Regions from separate parts of the Hathewaya histolytica genome, predicted to be linked through region 1. Evidence: a T-box and tRNA genes for the amino acid it is inferred to sense, from the RefSeq annotation. Region 1 holds a T-box; the other holds one or more tRNA genes.
The links. The T-box of region 1 lies ahead of tyrS (tyrosine--tRNA ligase). A T-box ahead of a tRNA ligase gene usually reads a tRNA of that ligase, here a tRNA-Tyr.
Positions count from the first base shown of each region.

Region 2: it encodes a tRNA-Tyr, which carries the amino acid that the T-box ahead of tyrS (tyrosine--tRNA ligase) is inferred to sense. The anticodon was not compared.

Region 1 is NZ_LR590481.1:514,128-526,508, reverse strand. Features, by position in the region: gene FGL08_RS02380 (hypothetical protein) at 1-292, opposite strand, end outside; gene FGL08_RS02375 (fibronectin type III domain-containing protein) at 305-7,135, opposite strand; gene tyrS (tyrosine--tRNA ligase) at 7,388-8,590, opposite strand; T-box leader at 8,699-8,963, opposite strand; gene FGL08_RS02365 (hypothetical protein) at 9,209-9,748, opposite strand; gene FGL08_RS02360 (ABC transporter ATP-binding protein) at 9,815-11,647, opposite strand; gene FGL08_RS02355 (ABC transporter ATP-binding protein) at 11,644-12,381, opposite strand, start outside.
Region 2 is NZ_LR590481.1:2,244,520-2,256,900, reverse strand. Features, by position in the region: gene atpA (F0F1 ATP synthase subunit alpha) at 1-470, shown strand, start outside; gene atpG (ATP synthase F1 subunit gamma) at 499-1,344, shown strand; gene atpD (F0F1 ATP synthase subunit beta) at 1,391-2,782, shown strand; gene atpC (ATP synthase F1 subunit epsilon) at 2,809-3,210, shown strand; gene FGL08_RS10825 (hypothetical protein) at 3,390-4,043, shown strand; gene murA (UDP-N-acetylglucosamine 1-carboxyvinyltransferase) at 4,072-5,331, shown strand; gene spoIID (stage II sporulation protein D) at 5,486-6,574, shown strand; gene FGL08_RS10810 (M23 family metallopeptidase) at 6,773-7,588, shown strand; gene spoIIID (sporulation transcriptional regulator SpoIIID) at 7,666-7,917, shown strand; gene FGL08_RS10800 (rod shape-determining protein) at 8,153-9,145, shown strand; gene yyaC (spore protease YyaC) at 9,174-9,722, opposite strand; tRNA gene FGL08_RS10790 (tRNA-Tyr) at 9,962-10,046, shown strand; tRNA gene FGL08_RS10785 (tRNA-Thr) at 10,068-10,143, shown strand; tRNA gene FGL08_RS10780 (tRNA-Tyr) at 10,151-10,235, shown strand; tRNA gene FGL08_RS10775 (tRNA-Tyr) at 10,332-10,416, shown strand; SAM riboswitch class I at 10,575-10,678, shown strand; gene metK (methionine adenosyltransferase) at 10,769-11,944, shown strand; gene recD2 (SF1B family DNA helicase RecD2) at 12,072-12,381, shown strand, end outside.

The DNA.
Region 1 (12,381 bases):
CATCTACTTCTTTTACTGTTGCTATTGCAGTAATATTTGAAGAATTGTTAATAGATTGATTATATCCTTTTCTATCTTCATCTACGATTTTAAATTCGGTTACTAAATCTATTTTTAGAATACCATTTATGGTGTCACCTTTTTTTCTCTTGATTGGAATATTAGTATTCTCAAGATATTCATCATATTCTATAAAATGAGCATATACTCCTTCTAGAGAACTATCCATTTTAATCTTAGCCCATCTTTCATAGCCATCTCCATATATTTCTTCAATCTCATAACTTTTCATTATCAAAACTCCTTATTGTAATTTGTTGAATGATTTTATGTCACTAGGCATCATTGATTGGATTTTTCCATCTTTAAAGATTACTACAATACCTTTTTTAGGCTTTGCTGCTCCCTCTAAATAGTATATCTGTTTTCCATTAACTTCTCTCAATATACCATTATTTTTAACTTTTAATACCTGATCAGTAAAATTGTTGAATCCATCTACAGTATTCTCAAATTTTGATGCATCAACTCCTAATCTTTCTGCTAATGAAGGTATACGTTCTGGGTACTTTTCCCAATAGTCAGCAAAATGTTTTACTCCTTGATTTGTTCCATCTTCTAATGTTCCCCATAACTTAGCCGATGACGATTCTAACATTTGCTCTCTTATAGGTTTACTTACCCCCTTATTCCTCTTAGCATTCCTAAGCTTTTCCGTATCTTCGCCTAAAAGATGTTGAGAATGTATAGCTCCTGCTTCTGCAACTACTGCCATTACCATGCTAATAGCTGCCTCTGCTATTGCTACCTCAGCTATGCCCATTCCTACAACTGCAGATGTTCCTCCTGTTGGAAGAGCTGCAATGGCACCTGCACCTGCCGATGCCATTGCTACACCTAAACAAATACCTGATTGTAAAAACTTATCAATAGCTTTGGAAGTAAAATATACTGTAAATACAGTATCAACCATAGTTTTAGCTAACATGAATGAATAATCATCTTCTGGTAAAGGACCGTTTGCAAGCCCCATCAATTTCGCAGTACCTCTTACTGCCCCTAAAAATAAATTATTATCAACACTTATAATCACACCATGTATAAAGTTTTTTAAGTCCTCTTTTGAACAAGTTATATATTCTATACCAGTCTCTCTTATTAAATTATTAACAAGTTTATTTAAATTACCTTCAGCATGTATTCCAAATTGCTTTAATTCCTTAATAAAATAATTAATTCCTGTAGATTCAGGGATTTCTTTTATTATATCAAGTATATTAATATTTATCGTTTGTCCAATTCTATTTATTAAATACACAGGTGTTTCTATTATAGCACCTTTAGACCCACTATAATCAAGTATATTGAATCGGCAACCGTTATGATTCTTAAGGTTTATTAATTGATGAAATTGTCCTGTTAATAATACTTTGTGGTTTCCGCTAGCATAGAAATTATCTGATTGATATCCAGCCTCTTTGAAATCACCTTTTAATTCAAACACTCCATTAGTGAGTTTTTCTTCATGGCTTTGCGTTGATTCTGTGAAAAAATTCCCATATACCAATACATAATCAGATGGATTTAACATATATAGTGATGAATTTCCTACTATATCATAGTCATCCTCTACTATTAGTTTTCCTTTGTTAATTTTTATATCTGAATTATTTTGATTTAGATTCCATAGAACTGCTATTTTTCCAGAATTCAAATCTAATCTAGAATTGTAAAGGTTAAAGTACCCATCTATAGTTAAAGAATGACCATTTAAATACATGCTTGAATTTTTCAGTTCAAGATCTCCATTGAATCTATCATCTTCTAATAAAGTTATCTTAGTTCCAACTAGAGTTAAATCATCGTTAACTATCTTACTAAGTCCCAATAAATTAGAAGAAATACTTACTGGGCCTTGGAACTCTACTCCCTTAGATTTACTTAAGTCTAGTATATTAAATTGTGATCTATCACTATTCTTGAATACTATCTTTTGAGTTTCAGCCCCGCTTAATACTACTTTATGTGTTCCATTAGCATGGAAGCTCCATGTATTTCCTTCCTCTTTTATGAAATCTCCTTTTACTTCTAGAGTTCCTGCTTTAAATTTATTCTCTTGATCCCCTGTAGACTCTGTCCTAAAGTGACCTTTTACTAGAACATAATCTTCTTCTTCCAACATATATAGCAATGAGGAACCTTTTAATTCATAATTTCCTTCTACTATTAATTTCCCCTTATTTAAATATATAGAGTCGCCAGCTTGTTTTAGGTTTCCATTTATTTTCAACTCTTTTCCATTTAAATTTATTGTTGTATTTATTAATTCACAACTACTATCTATAACTTCATTTTTTTGTAAAGTTATATTTGAATGTATTATTCTTAGATTTTCACCTTTTATATTCTTAATAGTTCTTAGCTTTATCGGTGTCATAAACTCTACTTTTACAGATCTAATTGTATCTAATATGTTAAATTGTGACTTATCACAATTATTAAATATTACTTTTTGAATTTTATCTCCACTTAGCACTACTTTGTGCATTCCATTAGCATAAAAACTCCATTTGTTTCCGCCCTCTTTTACAAAATCTCCTTTTACTTCTAGAGTTCCTGCTTTAAATTTATTCTCTTGATCCCCTGTAGACTCTGTCCTAAAGTGACCTTTTACTAGAACATAATCTTCTTCTTCCAACATATATAGCAATGAGGAACCTTTTAATTCATAATTTCCTTCTACTATTAATTTCCCCTTATTTAAATATATAGAGTCGCCAGCTTGTTTTAGGTTTCCATTTATTTTCAACTCTTTTCCATTTAAATTTATTGTTGTATTTATTAATTCACAACTACTATCTATAACTTCATTTTTTTGTAAAGTTATATTTGAATGTATTATTCTTAGATTTTCACCTTTTATATTCTTAATAGTTCTTAGCTTTATCGGTGTCATAAACTCTACTTTTACAGATCTAATTGTATCTAATATGTTAAATTGTGACTTATCACAATTATTAAATATTACTTTTTGAATTTTATCTCCACTTAGCACTACTTTGTGCATTCCATTAGCATAAAAACTCCATTTGTTTCCGCCCTCTTTTACAAAATCTCCTTTTACTTCTAGAGTTCCTGCTTTAAATTTATTCTCTTGATCTCCTGTAGACTCCGTCCTAAAATTACCTTTTACTAGAACATAATCTTCTTCTTCCAACATATATAGCAATGAGGAACCTTTTAATTCATAATTTCCTTCTACTATTAATTTCCCTCTATCTAGATATATGGAGCCTCCGTCCTGTTTTAGATTTCCACTTATTTTTAATTCCTTATTATTAATTCTTATTATTGTATTTATTAATTGTAACTCTTTACTATTAATATTTAAGATATACCCATTCATATTTATAGTACAATTATTAAATATAAATTCTCCTATTATATTTTCATTTTGATCTAAATTTATATTTGAATCCTTTATTGTAACCTTACTTCCTCTTATATTTTTAAGAAACCTAACTTTTATAGATGTCTCAAAATCTACTTCTTTAGCATTACTTACATCTAGTATATTAAATTGTGATTTATCACAATTATTAAATATTACTTTTTGAATTTTATCTCCACTTAGCACTACTTTGTGCATTCCATTAGCATAAAAACTCCATTTGTTTCCGCCCTCTTTTACAAAATCTCCTTTTACTTCTAGAGTTCCTGCTTTAAATTTATTCTCTTGATCTCCTATAGACTCCGTCCTAAAATTACCTTTTACTAGTATATAACATTCTTCCTGTAACATATACAAGAGTGAATAACCCTTTAATTCGTAATTTTTATCTATTATTAGTCTTCCTCTGTCTATATATATATTACTTTCGCCTTGTTTTAAGCTTCCATTTACTTTTAACTCTTTTCCATTTAAATTTATTGTTGTATTTATTAATTCACAACTACTATCTATAACTTCATCTTCTTGTAAAGTTATATTTGAATGTATTATTTTTAAATTTTCACCTTTTATATTCTTAAGATTTTTTAGCTTTATAGGTGTTATAAACTCTACTTTTGCAGAGCCAATTGTATCTAATATATTAAATTGTGAATTATCACAGTTATTAAATATTACTTTTTGAGTTTTACCCCCGCTTAATACTACTTTGTGTGTTCCATTAGCATAAAAACTCCATTTGTTTCCGCCCTCTTTTACAAAATCTCCTTTTACTTCTAAAGTTCCTGCTTTAAATTTATTCTCTTGATCTCCTGTAGACTCAGTCCTAAAGTTACCTTTTACTAGAACATAATCTTCTTCTTCCAACATATATAGCAATGAGGAATCCTTTAACTCATAACTTCCTTCTATTATCAATTTCCCTCTATCTAGATATATGGAGCCTCCGTCCTGTTTTAGATTTCCACTTATTTTTAATTCCTTATTATTAATTCTTATTATTGTATTTATTAATTGTAACTCTTTACTATTAATATTTAAGATATACCCATTCATATTTATAGTACAATTATTAAATATAAATTCTCCTATTATATTTTCATTTTGATCTAAATTTATATTTGAATCCTTTATTGTAACCTTACTTCCTCTTATATTTTTAAGAAACCTAACTTTTATAGATGTCTCAAAATCTACTTCTTTAGCATTACTTACATCTAGTATATTAAATTGTGATTTATCACAATTATTAAATATTACTTTTTGAATTTTATCTCCACTTAGCACTACTTTGTGCATTCCATTAGCATAAAAACTCCATTTGTTTCCGCCCTCTTTTACAAAATCTCCTTTTACTTCTAGAGTTCCTGCTTTAAATTTATTCTCTTGATCTCCTATAGACTCCGTCCTAAAATTACCTTTTACTAGTATATAACATTCTTCCTGTAACATATACAAGAGTGAAGAACCCTTTAATTCGTAATTTTTATCTATTATTAGTCTTCCTCTGTCTATATATATATTACTTTCGCCTTGTTTTAAGCTTCCATTTACTTTTAACTCTTTTCCATTTAAATTTATTGTTGTATTTATTAATTCACAACTACTATCTATAACTTCATCTTCTTGTAAAGTTATATTTGAATGTATTATTTTTAAATTTTCACCTTTTATATTCTTAAGGTTTTTTAGCTTTATAGGTGTTATAAACTCTACTTTTGCAGAACCAATTGTATCTAATATATTAAATTGTGAATTATCACGATTATTAAATATTACTTTTTGAGTTTTACCCCCGCTTAATACTACTTTGTGTGTTCCATTAGCATAAAAACTCCATGTGCTTCCGCCCTCTTTTACAAAATCTCCTTTTACTTCTAGAGTTCCTGCTTTAAATTTATTCTCTTGATCTCCTGTAGACTCTGTCCTAAAATTACCTTTTACTAGAACATAATCTTCTTCTTCCAACATATATAGCAATGAGGAACCTTTTAATTCATAATTTCCTTCTACTATTAATTTCCCTCTATCTAGATATATAGAGGCTCCGTCCTGTTTTAAATCTCCATTTACATTTAACGTTTTATTATCAAGCCTTATTGTACTATTACATACATAAGTATCTCCCGTTAATGTAAGATTTTCATTTAATGATAGACTAGCAGTTATTAGATTAATATAGCTTGTCCAATCACTATAGTAAGATGAGTATTTTTTAGCTCTTACTCTAACCCTATGCAAACTTTTACTTCCATTTAATTGTATAGTATAACAATTTTCTCCTTGAACATTTATTATTTTATCATTGACTTCTAAATCATATGATTCTGAACCTTCTACCTTGTCCCAAATAATCTTTACACCATTTGATGAAGATTCCACCTTAAAATTCTTAGGCAATTTGGGATTTTCTATCTTTATTGATATGTTTAACTCTTGACTCCATGGACCTAAAATATCATCATTTTTCCCTCTTATTTTAACTAAATATATCTTATCTTCCTTTAATGTTTCGCTTATATATTCTGTGACATTACTAATGTGTACTATTTTGTCATTTATCAATAAATCATAGGAGTTAACATTCTCTATTCCATCCCAAGTTATTTTTAACTTATCTTGGATAACCTCACCTTTTATATTTAATGGTGCAGTTTTTATGTATTTATCTTTTAATTCATCGATATTATTGTTATCTATTAAGTCATCATGATTTTTTTCTAACTTTTCTGTATTATCTTTACTATTTTCTTTCTTATCTTCTTCTTTTTTGTTTTCTTCTTGAACCTCTTCTTCTACTTTATTTTCAGTGTCCTTAGTCTTTATTGGCTTACTATCCTCTGTTTTTTTAGCTTCAACTTTAGTATTGTCTACTTCTTTATTTGAATCTAAGTTAGGTTCCTTTTTAAGATTTTCTTTATTTAAATCTTCACTATTATTATTTTCTTCTTTAGTATCAACTGTTCTTTTACTTTGAGAATCATTCTTTTCTTTTGCATCTACACGTTTTTCTTTAACTTCATTAGGTTTATCCTGATTTTTTTCTTCCTTTATCTCTTGTTTTTTATCATCCTTGTTTCCTTTATCTACACTTCTATCATTTTCTTCCTTTTTACTTTTTTCTTCATTCCCTTGTTTAAATTTTATTTTTCTATCTCGTTCCTTTAAATAATCTTTTTCCTTTTTACGATTTTCTAAAGTATTCTTTTTTAATTGTTCTATGTATTTAGAATACGCTACTTTTATTTTAGTTCCATCATTTAATTCTTTTGGATCTAATTTGATTTGACTAATATCACTCTTGTTTAATTGGATATTAGTCTTTTTTATTTGCAACTGGTTAGAACTATTTTTAATCTTCGTACTATTTTTTGCGTTATTCTTATGTGTACTTTTTTTCTTATCCTCTTCTGTATTATTGTTAATTTTAACTGTTGTGTTCTTCCCCTTATTTAAATCTGTTTTAGAACTATCTGTAGTTTTTTCATTTTTATCTAATAGTTCTAAAAGCTTTTTGGGATAAACATATACTTGTGCCTTATCTTCTATTCTTTCATTTGTATTTTTCTTAGAAGGTAAAACTTCTTTTGCAAATACTTCATGAACAGAAAATGAAAATGTATTAAATACATAAACAAAGATAAGTATTAGGCTTAAATTCCTTATACTCTTATTTTTATACACTTTATTCCCCCCCTTGATTTTTCGTTAATATTTTATTAACATTATTAGAATACCATTTTAAACAACAATCCGCAATATTTTGGTATATTTTCTTTTATATATTTTATTACCTAATAATAAACATGTTTATTATTTATTAATAGTTAATGTTTTATTTAGGAAAAAGCTTTTTAAAAACATTAAACCAAAAAACCTCCTCAAGTTTTACACTTAAGGAGGTTTTAATAATAGTCATCGTCCATATATTTTTACCTATTTTAAAATTATTTTCACTAAAGTTTTTTTACCTATTTTTATTATCATTTCTTCTTTAGGAGTTAATTCTGTAAGTTCTGTTACCTTTTCGTCATTTATCTTCACTCCACCTTGTGATGCAAGTCTTCTTACTTCACTTTTACTTTTTACTATATTATTTTGAACTAGGATATCTAGAAGGTTAAAGTTTTCTTTAGAAGCTTCTATGGTATTTATATCTTCTGGAATTTGGTTTTCGCTAAATACTTTTATAAATCTCTCTTCTGCCTTTTTAGCTTGCTCAATTCCATGGTATAAGCTAACTATTTCTCTAGCTAAGTTCATCTTAATATCTCTTGGATTTTTTCCACTTTCTAATTCACTGTTTATTTTCTTAACTTCATCTGGATGAACATCTGTCACAAGATTGTAGTATTTAATAATTAATTCGTCTGGAATAGTCATGGATTTTTCGTACATTACCTCTGGTGATTCATCTATACCAATGTAGTTTCCAAGGCTTTTACTCATTTTATCCACGCCATCAGTTCCTTCTAATAGTGGCATAAATATGATTGCTTGACTATCTTGACCGTATTCTTTTTGGAGCATTCTTCCCATAAGCACATTAAATCTTTGGTCTGTCCCTCCAAGTTCGATGTCTGCTTTAATTTCTATGGAATCATAGCCTTGCATTAATGGGTAGAAGAATTCGTGAATTGCTATTGGCTGATGATTTTCATATCTCTTTTTAAAATCTTCCCTCTCGAGCATTCTAGCAACAGTCATGGTAGATGCTAAACTAATTACATTCTGGAGATTAAGGGCAGATAGCCATTGGCTATTAAATTTAACTTCTGTTTTATCTCTATCTAAAACCTTAAAAATCTGTGTTTCATAAGTTTTGGCATTTTCTATAACCTGTTCTCTAGTAAGAGGCTTTCTAGCCTTTGATTTCCCTGTAGGGTCTCCAATCATTCCTGTGAAATCACCTATAATAATTACTGCCTTGTGTCCTAAGTCTTGTAGTTGTTTTATCTTTCTTAAGACTACTGTATGGCCTAGATGAATGTCTGGTGCACTTGGATCTAGTCCTAATTTTACTATTAGTTGTCTATTTTCTTTTTCAGCATTTATAAGCTTTTCTTTTAAATCCTCAAGACCTATAATTTCATCTGCACCTTTTTGAATAATTTTAATTTGTTCCTCCATGGTTTTCATTAGTATTCCTCCTTTAAATTTTAATATAATTTAAATATTTAACTTTAAAATTATAAAGTTCTATGACTTAATAAAACTTTTATATAAAATAAAAAACTCTCGTCCTAATAAAAGGACGAGAGTAATATTCTCGTGTTACCACCTTAATTCATTGATATTTCACAATAACAACCTTATCAAGTACTCTAGAAATATTCTAGGTATACTCTAGCACTATAACGTGTGCAGGAACCGACATCTGCCTACTGGTTGTTATCTTTCGGAGTGCTGCTCAGAGATGTATTCAAATTAACTTATCTTTGCCCCTCTCACCCACCGGGAACTCTCTGTAAAGTCTTTAGCTAATTCTACTTCTTCTCTTCAAAGCTTTATTTATCTCTTTTACGATATTTTAGAATATTAATTCTATTTTGTCAAGCTTCAATTAAAATTATTATGTTTTTTAAAATGAACTATTAATTTAGTATTTAATAAAAGAAAATCTCTCATCCTAATAAAAGGACGAGAGAAATATTCTCTATTACTAATTTATTTTATTTTGTAAAGTTTCAAATGTAAGTAATATCTATAATTTTTGCAATATATATTCTAATATTAAGTTCTTTTTTTGCTGAAAACTTAATTTAATTTAACTTTTACCCTTTTCCATTTTTCTTCAGGCATATCACTTTTATAAGGATATTGTATTTCAACTTCATTTTCATTTATCCAATTTACTTTATAGTGATTATCTTCAAATGGTTTCGAAACATCCTCTGTATTCAATTCTTCTGTAGCTATCCTCTTCTTAAAAATTAATAACTTTCTCTCATATACTTTTATAGAAGTAGGTATTGTTAATACCTGTCTTTCTGATATTATTAGTGTCTTACCACTTTTAGGTGATTTAACATATGTCCTAGCTGCCTCGCCAATGAACATATAAATATTAGCATTTATAACAAATATAAACGCTACTCCAACCCACAATATTCCACTAAATATCTTTGATTTAAATTCGAAAGATAATTTTAAAAATACTAAAATCACTAAATTTAGTATAGCTACATTCCAAATATCAATAAAGTAACAATTATGAAATCTAGCAAAATAAAACACCAAAGCTTTTATGATTGATAATACTATAAAAATAAAGAAACATTGTTTTTTAAACTTCATTTAAAATCCCCCTGAATTTCCCCTTTACATGTTGAAACTTTACTTATTTAATATTGCCTACTATTACTACGCCTCAACTAACTCTCTCTCACTTGTATACCATTTACTTTGTGCTTCGTACATCTCAGAATATTTTCCTTCTGCTTTTATTAGTTCTTCATGTGTTCCTATTTCCACCATTTTACCCTTGTCCATAACAACTATTCTATCTGCTATTTTGGCAGAGCCTAATCTATGAGTAACAATTATAGCTGTTTTTCCTTTTGACATTTCGCTAAACTTTTTATATATTTTGCTTTCTTCTACTGGATCTATGGCTGCTGTTGGCTCATCAAGAACTATCATATTATGAGCTCGATAGAATCCTCTTGCAATAGCCAAACGTTGCCATTGTCCACCTGATAAATCTATGCCATCAAATTCACGAGAAAGCATAGTTTCATACCCTTTAGGAAACTTTTCTTCATTTATTTCTAAGTCTGCTTTACAAATTGCCATTTGCAATTTTTCCTTAACATCTTCATGATTTTGTGATTCAATTTCTTCCGTAGAGCTTATAGATATATTTTCTTGAAGAGTCATTTTGTATCTTTGGTATTTTTGGAATACTCCTGATATACCTTTATATAGAGCCTTAGGAGAAATCTTCGCTGTATCAACTCTACCTATTAGCACATTTCCCTCTGTTGGCAAATATAATCCTGTCATAATTTTAACTAAGGAAGTTTTTCCTGCTCCATTTTCACCAACAATTGCAATGGTCTCTCCACTATTAACCTTTAAAGATAAATTTGAAATTGAACTTTTATCAGCTCCAGGGTAATTAAATGTAACGTCCTTTATAAGAATTTCTGGAACTCCTGTAATCTCATACTCTTCCCCTTCTCTTTCTGGAATATCAAGAAATCTTACAAAGTTTACTATAGCGCCAAGCTCTTTAGTAAGTTTCCCTATATGAACACATATTATTTCTTCCATTAAAGAAAACATCATGTCAATAGATGCAAACACTGCCTCGAAGGCTCCTACAGATATATCACCCTTCATTAGGGCATCAACCAATAAATAAAGAACTCCCATATATCCAAGCAAGGTTACTATTTTCATTCCTAGTTCCATAAGTCCTGACTTCTTTTCTGCACGCCATATTTTTTTATTAAGCAAACTTAAAGAAGATAGATATAAATCTCTAAAATATCCAAATGCCCCTAAAAGTCTTGTCTCTTTAAAATATTCTCTATCCACTATACATCTTTCGTAATACTCGTATTCCCTTCTTATAGGAGCTGATTCATCTGCAAGTTTTGCGAAAACCTTAACTCTAATAAATTGTGTTAGTGCTAATGGTATAAATATTAACACTAGTGATATAGCAAGCATTGGTTTTAACTTATAAAGGTAGGTTCCCATAAATATAAAATACGGAAGATAAAATGTAAATAATATTGAAAGTATAATTAATAATCTTACACTATTTTGCATTCCTTCATTTGCCTTATTAATATCATCTAAAAACTGAGGATTTTCAAAATTAATGGGATCTATTTTAGCAGATTTTTCGTTTATTACTTTTCCCAAATATCCAATTTGAATTTTAGAAATATTATTAGTCATAAAATTACTAACACCATTTAATATCTCTGATGCTATAAATGCTCCCCCTAAAACACATGCCTTTACTAATAATTCTTTTGTATGCTCACTTTTCCCTATTCCATTTGTAATAGTATCAAAGAATTTCTGAGTCATAAAAGTATTAAATCCAATAGATAATCCATGAAATATGGCTATTATAGTTAATGCTACGGTATATATAGGACAAGCTTTAATAACTATAGGAGCTATTTTTCTTACTACTTCAAAAAGAGAAATATCTTTCTTCTTATGATTATTTATCATACATACCAGCTCCTTTGACTTTCATACATTTTTTCATAACTTCCCTTAATATTCATAAGCTCTTCATGGGAACCTTTTTCTATAATGGTTCCATTGCCTATTACAAAGATCTCATCTGCTAACTTCGTTGAACCAAGACGATGACTTATAAAAATAGTTGTCCCACCCCTACTTATCTCTTTAAACTTTTCATATACGTTACTTTCACTTATAGGGTCTAATGCTGCTGTTGGCTCATCTAATATTCTAAGTGGAGCTTTACTTATAATAGATCTAGCCATGGCTATACGTTGCCACTCTCCTCCAGATATATCTACCCCATCGCTTTTAATCTTACCTAAGGAAGTTTCTACTCCTTTAGGTAATTCTCTTACCACATTATCTAGTTCTATGGTTTTTATAGCTTTATCTATATTCTCTTCATTAATTTCATTTCCCATATCTAAAATATTACCAAGAGCGATATTATCTTTAAATGAAATAAAATATTTTGCAAAATCCTGATATACGACGGAGCATAAAGCCTTAAAATCACTATGACTATATTCTTTTATATTTATTCCGTTTATTAAGATATCACCTTCGAAGTCCTCATATAGTCCTGTTATAAGCTTAGTTATGGTTGTCTTTCCAGCGCCATTAATACCTACAAAAGAATAATGTTTCCCCTCTTCTATAGTAAAGGAAAGATTTTTTAGTATATAATTATTTGTATTAGGATATTTAAATGAAAC
Region 2 (12,381 bases), 1.7 Mb from region 1:
TCTATTCAGGACAAAAACCAGCTATAAATCCAGGTATATCTGTATCGAGGGTAGGTGGAAGTGCTCAAATAAAAGCTATGAAACAAGTAGCAGGTACTTTAAGATTAGAGCTTGCACAGTATAGGGAACTAGCAGCATTTGCACAGTTCGGGTCAGATTTAGATAAGGAAGCTATAAGAAGGCTTGAAAAAGGTAAAAGGCTAATAGAAATATTAAAGCAAAATCAGTATGAGCCTATGGCAGTAGAAAAACAGGTTATTATTTTATATGCAATTGTTAAAGACTATTTATCAGATATACCTGTTAATAAAATCTCTGATTTTGAAAAGGAATTCTTGAATTATGTAGAAACTCACCATAGAGATGTATTAAAAAATATCGTTGATACTGGTAAGTTAACAGAAGAAATCGAGGGTTCTATTAGAAAAGCCATAGAAGAATTTAAAAAGGTATTTGTTGTAAATGATTAATATTAACCCTTTAAGGAGGTGTGATTAATTGGCTGGAACAAGTTTTGCTGTAATAAGGAAAAGAATAAATTCTATAAATAATACTAAAAAAATAACTAAGGCGATGTCTTTAGTTGCTACATCAAAATTAAGAAAAAATAAAGAGAGACTTTATATAAATAATCAGTATAAAGCTAATCTTCATAAAGTGATTTTAAATATGTTAAGTAGTTATGAAGAAGGAAGTATTTTGGTAGATGGAAACGGGTCTAATAAAAAATTATATATAGTTATAACGTCTGAATTAGGATTATGTGCAGGATATAACGCAAATGTTATATCTAAATTAAAAGAGAGTATAAAAGAAAATAATAATGAATACGGTGTTTTTGTTATAGGACAAAAAGGTTTAAATTCAATAAAAAGAATAAATTATGATATTTTAAAAGAATACACCGATATACCAAGCGTTCCTACCTTCAAATATTCAAAAAATATTACAAAAGATATATTAGATTTATATTTGAATGAAGAAGTGGGAGAGGTAAATATTATATATACAGAATTTATTTCTACTATTAAAAGAGAGGTTAAAGTAGAAAGAATACTCCCAATTGATTTAAACAGTGATTCTAAGGAAAATGAAATATATGAATTGGAAAATTTTGAGATATTAGATGAAGTTATAAAGAGTTATATTGAAGAACGTTTATTTAATGCAATGCTTAATGGTAGAACCAGCGAAGAAAGTTCAAGAATGGAAGCTATGAATGGGGCAACGAAAAATGCAAATGATATTTTAGATAAGCTTAGTATTCAATACAATAGATTAAGACAAAGTGTTATAACTCAAGAGATATCAGAAATTGTTGGAGGAGCAGAGGCACAACGCTAATGATACATGTAGGGGAAATGCTCCCCTTATTTTTGGAGGTGAAATAATGCCAGGACAAATAGGAAAAGTAGTTCAAATTATAGGACCGGTAATCGATATTAAATTTGATTCAGATGCGTTGCCTAATATATATAATGCTATTGAGATTGATATGGGTGACAGAAAGATTGTGGCGGAAGTTGAGCAACATATTGGAGATGATATTGTTAGAACAATAGCTGTAGAAAATACAGAGGGTCTAAGAAGAGGAATGAATGCCTTCGATACTGGAAAATCAATCACTGTACCTGTTGGGAATCCTGTTTTAGGTAGATTATTTAATGTTTTAGGAAAACCCATGGATGAGGGAGAACCAGTAAAAACTGATGTATCATATCCTATTCATAGATCAGCACCAAGTTTTGAGGAACAATCAGTAAAGCCGGAAATATTCGAAACTGGAATTAAAGTAATAGACCTTTTAGCACCTTACCCTAAGGGCGGTAAAATAGGATTGTTTGGAGGGGCAGGTGTTGGAAAGACAGTATTAATTCAGGAACTTATAAATAATATTGCAAAACAATATGGAGGTCTATCTGTATTTACAGGTGTTGGTGAAAGAACAAGAGAAGGTAATGACCTATATAATGAAATGAAAGATTCTGGGGTTATAGAGAAAACTGCACTAGTATTTGGACAGATGAATGAACCACCAGGAGCGAGAATGAGAGTAGCATTGACAGGACTTACTATGGCAGAATATTTTAGAGATCAAGGGCAAGATGTACTTTTATTTATAGATAATATATTTAGATTTACGCAGGCTGGTTCTGAAGTTTCTGCATTGTTAGGAAGAATTCCAAGTGCAGTTGGATATCAACCAACCCTTGCAACTGAAATGGGTGCATTACAAGAAAGAATAACATCCACAAAAAATGGATCAATTACTTCAGTTCAAGCTGTATATGTACCTGCAGATGATTTAACTGACCCCGCACCAGCAACTACTTTTACGCATCTTGATGCTACGACTGTGTTATCAAGGGATATAGTAGAACTAGGTATATATCCTGCTGTAGATCCATTAGATTCTACATCAAGAATATTAGATCCTAGAGTTGTTGGAGAAGAACATTATAATGTGGCTGTTAAAGTTAAACATATACTAGAAAGATATAAAGAATTACAAGATATAATAGCTATTTTGGGTGTAGATGAACTAGCAGAAGAGGATAAATTAACAGTATCTAGGGCTAGAAAGATACAAAGATTTTTATCACAGCCATTTACAGTTGCAGAACAATTTACAGGTATGCAAGGTAAATTTGTAGCTATAGAGGATACTGTTAAAGGATTCAAAGATATTTTAGAAGGTAAACTTGATGACATTCCTGAAAGTGCTTTCTTGTTTGTAGGAACTATAGAAGAGGTGCTTGAAAAAGCTAAATCTATGGAATAGCATTGAATTCGTTGAAGGTGAAATAAATGAAAGAAATAATACTAAATATTATTACGCCTGAGAAAAAGTTTTTTTCAGGTACTATAACTAAACTAATTACAGAAGATAAAGAAGGAAGTTTAGGAATACTTCCAGGTCATATGAGTATGGTGAAATCCTTATTGCCACATATATGTACCTTTAAAACTAAGGAAGAAAAAGAAATGAAAGCATTTATATCGTCAGGGATTTTAAAGGTAGATAAAGGATCAATAGATATACTTTGTGATTCCGCAGAGTGGCCAGAAGATATAGATGTTAATAGGGCTAAAAAAGCTCAAGAAAGAGCTGAAGAAAGAATAAAAACAATGCCTGAGGGGACTGATATAAAGAGGGCTGAATTAGCGTTGAAAAGAGCGTTAATAAGAACTAAAATTAGAAATATATAAATATTTTAAGAAAAGGCAACCTATAGAGGTTGCCTTTTCTTATGCGCATATAGGAACATTTTACTATGAATATTTATATTATAATATATAATACAAAGTCTTTATTTTAAATCTATAAGTATAAAATGTGAAAAAGTGTAAATGATTAAGATATAAATAAAATTTAAAGAGGTTTAATTATGAAGACTAAAAAATTATCTTTATTAATAATAACATTTTTAATTATAATTAATTATAAATCCTTAATTTGCTACAGTACAAATGTGAATAGTTTTAATAATGAAATTTTATCTAGTATAACTTCAGAAGATATTACAACCTATGTATCTATAAAAGGGACTTTTGGAAATAAAGATAAAATAAAAAAATATAAGAATGAAATTAAAGATATCCTTTCACAAGAAGATATTTATTTGAAGGAAAGTAGATTTAATGATCTTTATGAAAATTTAGAAGCAGCAAACTTGTATATTAATTATGATAGTAAGTATTCATTTAACTTATTCATATCTATGAAAGGTTATAATGAAGAAAAAATTAATAAATTAGTACAGAAGATTGAGAAATCCTTAAGCTCTATAAAGTCCAATATTAAAATAAATTTTAATATCAAAGCAAAATTAAAAAATAATATAGAAATAGAAACTGAAAAAAATAAAGTAGAAGATAATTTAAATAATAAAGGATATATATTAGAAACAATTAAACTTAGCAATGCCTATAGTACAAAAGTATCAAATAAAGTAGAAGAGGAATATTATTATGTTTTTTCTTCCTATGATACAGCAAATTATTTAGTAATAGGTGACCCAGAAATTTTTATTTCTTATTAGAGAAACTAATAAAGAGTGGAGGATAGTTATGGACAAGATTATTGTAAAAGGTGGGAAAGAACTTAAGGGAATCGTAGAAATTAATTCTGCTAAAAATGCTGTATTACCTATTATGGCAGCATGTATTTTAAATGGAGAGAAGAATACTATTAAAAATTTGCCAATGCTTGAAGATGTAATTGTTCTTTCAGAAGTTTTAAAGTCAATTAACGGAAAAGTTCACATAGATGAAATAAGTAGAGAAATTATAATTGATAGCAGTGATTTAAAGGCAGTACAACCGTCCGATGAATTAGTAAGAAAAATGAGAGCGTCCTTTTTGATTATGGGAGCTATGCTCGCGAGGTTTGGAAAATTCAAACTTTCATTACCAGGAGGATGTAATATTGGTACAAGACCTATCGACTTACATTTAAAGGGGTTAGCAGCTTTAGGAGCAGATATAAATATAGGACATGGATATGTAGAAGCTAAGGCTAGAAAATTAGTAGGATCTAATATATATTTAGATTTTCCCTCAGTAGGTGCAACAGAAAATATTATGATGGCAGCTACCTTAGCAGAAGGTGATACAATTATAGGAAATTGTGCCGAAGAGCCTGAAATAGAAGACTTAGCTAATTGTTTAATAAAAATGGGTGCCAAAATTGAAGGAGTAGGAACTGATACAATAAAAATTGCAGGAGTAAAAGAATTAAAAGGAATAGAATACACGCCCATATATGACAGAATAGAAGCGGGAACTTTTATGATAGCGGCTGCTATTACGAATAGTTTAATTAACATAAAAGGTATAAAGGAAGAACATTTAAAACCCGTAATAGCGAAGCTTAGGGAAATGGGAGTGGATATTTTAATTAAAGGGGATACTATGAAAGTGGATGGTAGGAGAATTCTTACACCTACGAATATTAAGACTATGCCATACCCTGGATTCCCTACAGATATGCAATCTCAAATAACTTCATTATTAAGTGTAATTAGAGGAACCAGTGTTATAACAGAAACAATTTTTGAAAATAGATTTATGCATGCAGCTGAACTAAGTAGGATGGGTGCTAATATAAAGATAGATGGAAGAAGTGCTATAATACAAGGGGTAGATAAATTAACAGGTGCGGAAGTAAAGGCTACAGATCTCAGAGCTGGTGCAGCAATGATATTAGCAGGTCTTATAGCAGAGGGTGAGACTAAGATATCGGATGTCTATCATATAGATAGAGGTTATGTAGATATAGAAAAAAGATTTAAGGAGTTAGGCGCAGATATTAAAAGAATAAAAGAATAAAATTAAACTTTTACCTAAAAGAAACTTATTTATAAAATTTTCTTTTAGGTTTTTTTATATATTATTATTTGAACTTGAAATAATTAGGAATAAATAAAATATTCTATAATAAAATATTCTATATAACATATAATTTTTCACAAGAGGTGATAAAATGAGAAAGGTAATTGTATCCTTTAAATTAAAAGATATATTAGTAGGATTTATTATATTTAATTTATTTATAATAATACTTTCAGTAACCATAATGGGTAAAAATAAGGGAAATGATAGTAAAGTAGTTCAGAAAAATGAGAGTGTTCCTAAGGTTGAAAGCAAAAGTACCAATTCAAAAGATGAGAAAAATGAAAAGAAAGAAATATTAAAAAATAAAATAGATTCCAAAGTTAATATATATTTATCAAAGGATAAAAAGGTGGTTCAGTTAGATATTGAAGATTATATTATTGGGGTAGTTTCGGCGGAAATGCCAGCTAATTTTGGGGAAGAGGCTTTAAAAGCACAAGCAGTTGCAGCGAGAACATATACGGTAGCACATTTAAAAAGCATATTTAAAGGAGGGTGTAATCTTAACCAAAATGCTGACCTTTGTGATACTGTTCACTGTCAGGCATACATAAATAAAGAAAAAAGGCTAAATTCTTGGCCTAAATCTCAAAGACTTGAGTTATATAAAAAAGTTGAACAAGCGGTAAAAGACACAAAGGGGGAAGTGCTAAGTTATAACGATGAGTTAGTTATGAATCCATATTATTTTGCCGTGAGTAGCGGAAATACAGAAAACTCAGAGGATGTATTTGCAAAGGGTGCCCCGTATTTGAAAAGTGTTGAAAGTCCAGGAGAAGAAATAGCACCTAAATTTAAGAAGGAGTTTAGTTTTTCAAAAAATGAATTTATAAATTCAATGAAAACAAAGTTTCCTAATTTAAAAATAGACAGTAATAATATTGAACAAAATATACAAATTATTAGTAGGAGTAATGCCGGAAGTATATCACAAATTAAAATAGGAAATACAGTTACTACAGGAAAAGTTGTAAGAAGTATAATGGGACTTACTTCTTCGAATTTTAAAGTAAGTTTTCAAGGAAATCATATTAAATTTTCTTGCAAAGGGTATGGACATGGTGTTGGTATGAGTCAATGGGGAGCAAGTGTCATGGCAAAAGAGGGTAAAAAATATAATGAGATATTAAACCATTATTATAGTGGTACTAGTATAACAAAGTTAAAATATAAATAGTAAACTATTTAAGATCCTAAAAGTTTTTATTGGTAAAGCCTTATAGCTATCAATAAACTTTTAGGATATTTTTTTGACCAAATAACATATTGTCACATTATGTCTAATAATAAATATAAATATATATAAATATTTTTATTCTAAACATGTATTATTTACGTTTTAATGGACAAAATTACTAACAGGAGGTGCTTATTAATGGATAATAAAGCAAATAATACTCATGATTCACAAAGAAGCTTTGGAAAATTTCTAAAGAAAGAGAGTTTTTACGTAATTCTATTTGTTTCCTTATGTATAGTTGCTGCAATTGCAGCTATAACAATTAATTCAAGGAAAGTTGCAACAAACAAGAAAGAGGCTACTAAGAATATAGTTAGTAAAGATACTAAAACAAAAAGTGATAAACCGGATAATGCACTGTTAGTAGAAAGAGAAAAAAATAAAGTAGCTCAAAATAATAAAGAAAAACCTGATGTTAAGGTTTATAAAAGTGGTAAGAAGTTAAACTCAAAAGGCAATACTGCATCAGTATCCAACAATGTGGATATGAAGTTTACAAAGCCTGTAGAGGGTAAAGTACTACAAGAATATTCTGAAGTTCCAGTATTATCACAAGAATTTAGTGACGAGAAGACTAAAACATATAAAACAAATCTTGGTGTAAATATAGCAGCTAAGATTGGAACTTCTGTAAAAGTTGCGGCAAATGGAGTTATTGAAACTATAGGAGATAATCCAAAAGGAAATGGATATATGGTTGTAGTTGATCATAAAAACGGATTCAAAACAATCTATTCTAACTTAGATGGAAAACTTTCTGTTAAAAAAGGTGACAAAGTAAAACAAGGACAAGAAATAGGAAAAGTAGGAAATACTACATTAAGAGCTTCTAAAAGTGATGATAAGAAAGAAGCAGGACATTTACATTTTGCTATGTTACAAGGAAATGGCAATTTTAAAGATTTAGACTATGAAAATAAGTATATAAACCCAGCTAAATTTATAAAATAGTCTTTCAAATAAAATAGCCGCTTTTTTGCAAAGTGGCTATTTTATAATATTAAAGTTATTTTAAGGAGGTATTATTGTTGAAGGATTATATAGAGGAAAGAGTTTTAGAAGTTGCTAAATATATAATAGAATCGAAATCAACTATAAGAAAAACTGCAAAAGTATTTGGAGTAAGTAAAAGTACTATACACAAAGATATGACTGAAAGATTACCTAAAATTAATCCTCAAATTGCAGACGAAGCTAAGTATATTTTAGAAGTGAATAAGTCAGAGAGACATATACGTGGTGGAAAGGCGACTCAATTAAAGTATAAAAGTATTAGCTAAATCCCTATTTCATATGCAAAACTGTTATGGTATAATAATTTATCCAAAGTTTATAAAAAATTTATAAAAAGTTTATAAAGATATGATATTATTTTAAATATATTATATAAATTCACTTTTTAGAAAAAAATAAAATAAAAGATAAAAAAAATATCTTTATAAAGAGGAATTTTGATTATTCATATAGAAATATTAACTGTTAAAACTAATATACCAAAGAGCAGGAGTGAAAACTATGTTTTTTTTTGGAATGGGAACTGATATGGGCATAGATTTAGGTACGGCTACAGTTTTAGTCTACATAAAGGGAAAAGGTGTAATTTTAAAAGAGCCTTCAGTGGTTGCAATTGACAAAACAAATGATAGGGTACTAGCAGTTGGTGAAGAAGCTAGACAGATGATTGGTAGAACACCAGGGAATATAGTAGCTATAAGACCATTAAAAGATGGAGTTATATCTGACTACGATATGACAGAAAAGATGCTTAAGCATTTTATACGTAAAGCTTGTGGTAGAAAAAAATCATCATCTCCAAGGGTCGCAGTTTGTGTTCCTTGTGAAGCTACAGAAGTAGAAAGAAGAGCTGTTAAGGATGCTGCAAGGATGGCAGGAGCTAAAATGATTGAACTTATTGAAGAACCTGTTGCAGCAGCTATAGGAGCAGGACTTGATATATCTAAAGCTAGTGGTAATATGGTTATAGATATTGGAGGAGGAACAACTGATATTGCTGTTATTTCTTTAGGTGGTATGGTTGTTAGACAATCTATCAAGGTTGCAGGTGATGAGTTTGATGAGGCTATAATTAAGTACATAAGAAAGACGCACAAGCTTATGATTGGAGAAAGAACTGCTGAAGACTTAAAAGTTAATATTGGTTGTGCATATGAAGTAGAGGAAAAAAAGATGGAGATAAGAGGTAGGGACTTGATAACTGGTTTACCTAAAAATATTGAAGTAACTTCCAGCGAAATGAGAGAAGCTCTAAGTGAGGCAGTTTCAGCTATAGCTGAATGTGCTCATTCAGTGCTTGAAAAAACACCACCAGAATTGGCTTCAGATATAGCTGATAAAGGTATTGTAATGACTGGCGGCGGAGCTTTATTAAATGGTTTAGATAAATTGGTACAAGAACATACCAAAGTTCCAGTTTATGTAGCAGAAGAAAGTGTATCTTGTGTTGCTTTAGGAACTGGTAAGTATTTAGATTATTTAGGAAAATCTTAAAGTCATAAATAAAAAAATACAAGCTATGTTAAGCTTGTATTTTTTTATTTGCTTGTAAACTATATAAATAATAGGAATGGATTAATGCATCGCATAAAAAAATAGCCATATTATATATGAAGTTTAGGCGTATATTTCTCGCAGAAAATAATTGATTTTTTTCACTAACATCAACTATGCCGACAATAGATGCAGTACCTACTTCGGGAAGTGATTTCCCAACGCCTTTTCCAGGATAAATTGGATGGTTTCTAATAGCAATACTTCCTATATATTGTTCTTCTCCAAGACATGCATCTATACCTATAATTTTTTTATTGGGATAAGCTTTTTTTAATTCTTCTAATCTATTTTTTATGTTTAAGGCATGAATAGGATTATTTAGAGTTCCGAAGACTGGTAAGGGAAACTTTTTTTGTTTTAGTAAGCTTCCAACTATAGGACCAAAAGAATCACCAATGCATTTATCTGTTCCTATACATATTAACATTGTATCCTCGTCTATATATTTTAATATTGAATTTGCGATTTTATAGTATCCTAAAGGTTCTTTATAGTTTATGTATTCTTTACACAATATGCATACCCCCAGCTAATAAAAATTAAATTATACTATATATAAATATAGGAAAATGTATGAATATATACTAAACAAAATGAATTTTGAATAAAATTATATGTATATTAGAGATAAAATGAGTAATAATAAGAAATAAGAATATAATTCTAAAATATGAAGTTAATTATATTTGAAATAATGTTAATAAAAATGTATACTAATCCTTGTCGGAAAACACGACAAAATGCTTTTAAATTGGATGAGTTCCCGAGTGGCCAAAGGGGGCAGACTGTAAATCTGTTGCGTCTCGCTTCGATGGTTCGAATCCATCCTCATCCACCAATTTAAATTAAAATTATATATGCTGGCATGGCTCAATTGGTAGAGCAGCTGACTTGTAATCAGCAGGTTGTAGGTTCAAGTCCTATTGCCAGCTCCATATATTCGGATGAGTTCCCGAGTGGCCAAAGGGGGCAGACTGTAAATCTGTTGCGTCTCGCTTCGATGGTTCGAATCCATCCTCATCCACCATTTTAATTTAAAATTAAATAGCTTTTAACATTACATGGTAATATATTATTTTATTAAAGCTAATATGTTTAAATGTATGTTGATAATAGAATACTTGGATGAGTTCCCGAGTGGCCAAAGGGGGCAGACTGTAAATCTGTTGCGTTTCGCTTCGATGGTTCGAATCCATCTTCATCCACCAAAAGGACATACGTTGTATGTCCTTTTACTTTTATATACTATATTTGTAGTAGTGAAAATTAAGTATAAATTTAAATTATTAGATAGATTTATGAATATAAATTCTTATTGACATTTTTTTAATTCCATGATAACATTTAATTAAAATCGAATATGATGCTCTTATCAAGAGAGGTGGAGGGAAAGGGCCCTATGAAACCCGGCAACCGATGCTTAAAAGCATTATGGTGCCAATTCCTGCAGAATATTCTGCAAGATAAGAGGTGTGTACATGTAAATGCTACCTCTTCTTTATTTTGGAAGAGGTTTTTTTATTATAAAATAATGGCTAAATTTTATTAGGAGGATTAAAAATGAGAAGACTATTTACGTCAGAATCAGTTACTGAAGGGCATCCAGATAAAATATGTGACCAAATTTCAGATGCTATTTTGGATGAAATATTATCTAAAGATCCACAAGGAAGGGTAGCTTGTGAGACAGTTGTAACTACAGGTATGGTAATGGTTGTAGGAGAAGTAAGTACTAATTGTTATGTTGATATACCTAAAGTTGTTAGAAATACAATTAAAGATATAGGATATACAAGAGCTAAGTTTGGATTTGATGCAGATACATGTTCTGTTATAACATCTATAGATGAACAATCTTCTGATATAGCTATGGGTGTAGATGAGGCACTAGAAGCTAGAGAAGGAGAAAAGTCTGCTATAGAAGATATAGGTGCTGGAGATCAAGGTATGATGTTTGGATACGCTTCTAATGAAACAGAAGAGTATATGCCATTACCTATTTCTCTTGCTCACAAATTATCTTTAAGATTATCACAAGTTAGAAAAGAAGGTATTTTAGATTATTTAAGACCAGATGGTAAAACACAAGTCACTGTAGAATATGGCGAAAATGGTCCTGTTAGAATAGATACAATAGTTATTTCTACTCAACATGCTCCAGAAATAACTCATGAGCAAATACAAAAGGACTTAATAGAAAATGTAATAAAGGTTGTAGTACCACAAGAATTATTGGATTCTACTACAAAATATTTTATAAATCCTACAGGAAGATTTGTAATTGGAGGTCCGCAAGGGGATTCTGGATTAACTGGAAGAAAGATAATAGTAGACACTTATGGTGGAGCTGGAAGACATGGTGGTGGTGCATTCTCAGGAAAGGATGCTACAAAAGTTGATAGATCAGCTGCATACGCTGCAAGATGGGTAGCTAAGAATTTAGTTGCAGCAGGAGTAGCAGATAAGATGGAAATTCAATTAGCATATGCCATTGGAGTTGCTAAACCAGTATCTATAAGTGTAGAGACATTTGGAACTGGTAAAATTGAGAACGATAAAATTGTAGAAATAGTAAATAAAGTTTTCGATTTAAGACCAGCTGCTATTATAAAAGAACTAGATTTAAGAAGACCTATATACAGACAAACAGCGGCGTACGGACATTTTGGAAGAACAGATGTAGACCTTCCATGGGAACACTTAGATAAGGTTGATGAAATAAAGAAATATATTTAGTTATATTAAGTTAAAGAAATTAAACACGGACATACTTTAAGTGTATCCGTGTTTTTTATTTTATATTATTGAAGATTTCTTTTATATGTTATAATTTAAGTGTTTAAAAAATAATGGGAGAGATTCTATGTTAGAAATGATAGGTATAGTACAAAGTATAATATTCAAAAATGAGGAAAATGGGTATACTGTAGCCAAAATAAAGGAACTAAAAAATAGTAAAGATGAAATAACTATAGTAGGAACAATTCCTTTTCTGGTAGAAGGACAAAATTTAAAAATTAAAGGGGAGTGGTCTTCCCATCCTACCTTTGGGAAACAGTTAAAAGTGTTATCTTGTGAGGAGATAGTACCAAAGACTCTTATAGGCATAGAAAAATATCTATCTTCAGGAATAATATCTGGTATAGGACCTGTCACAGCAAGAAAGATTATAG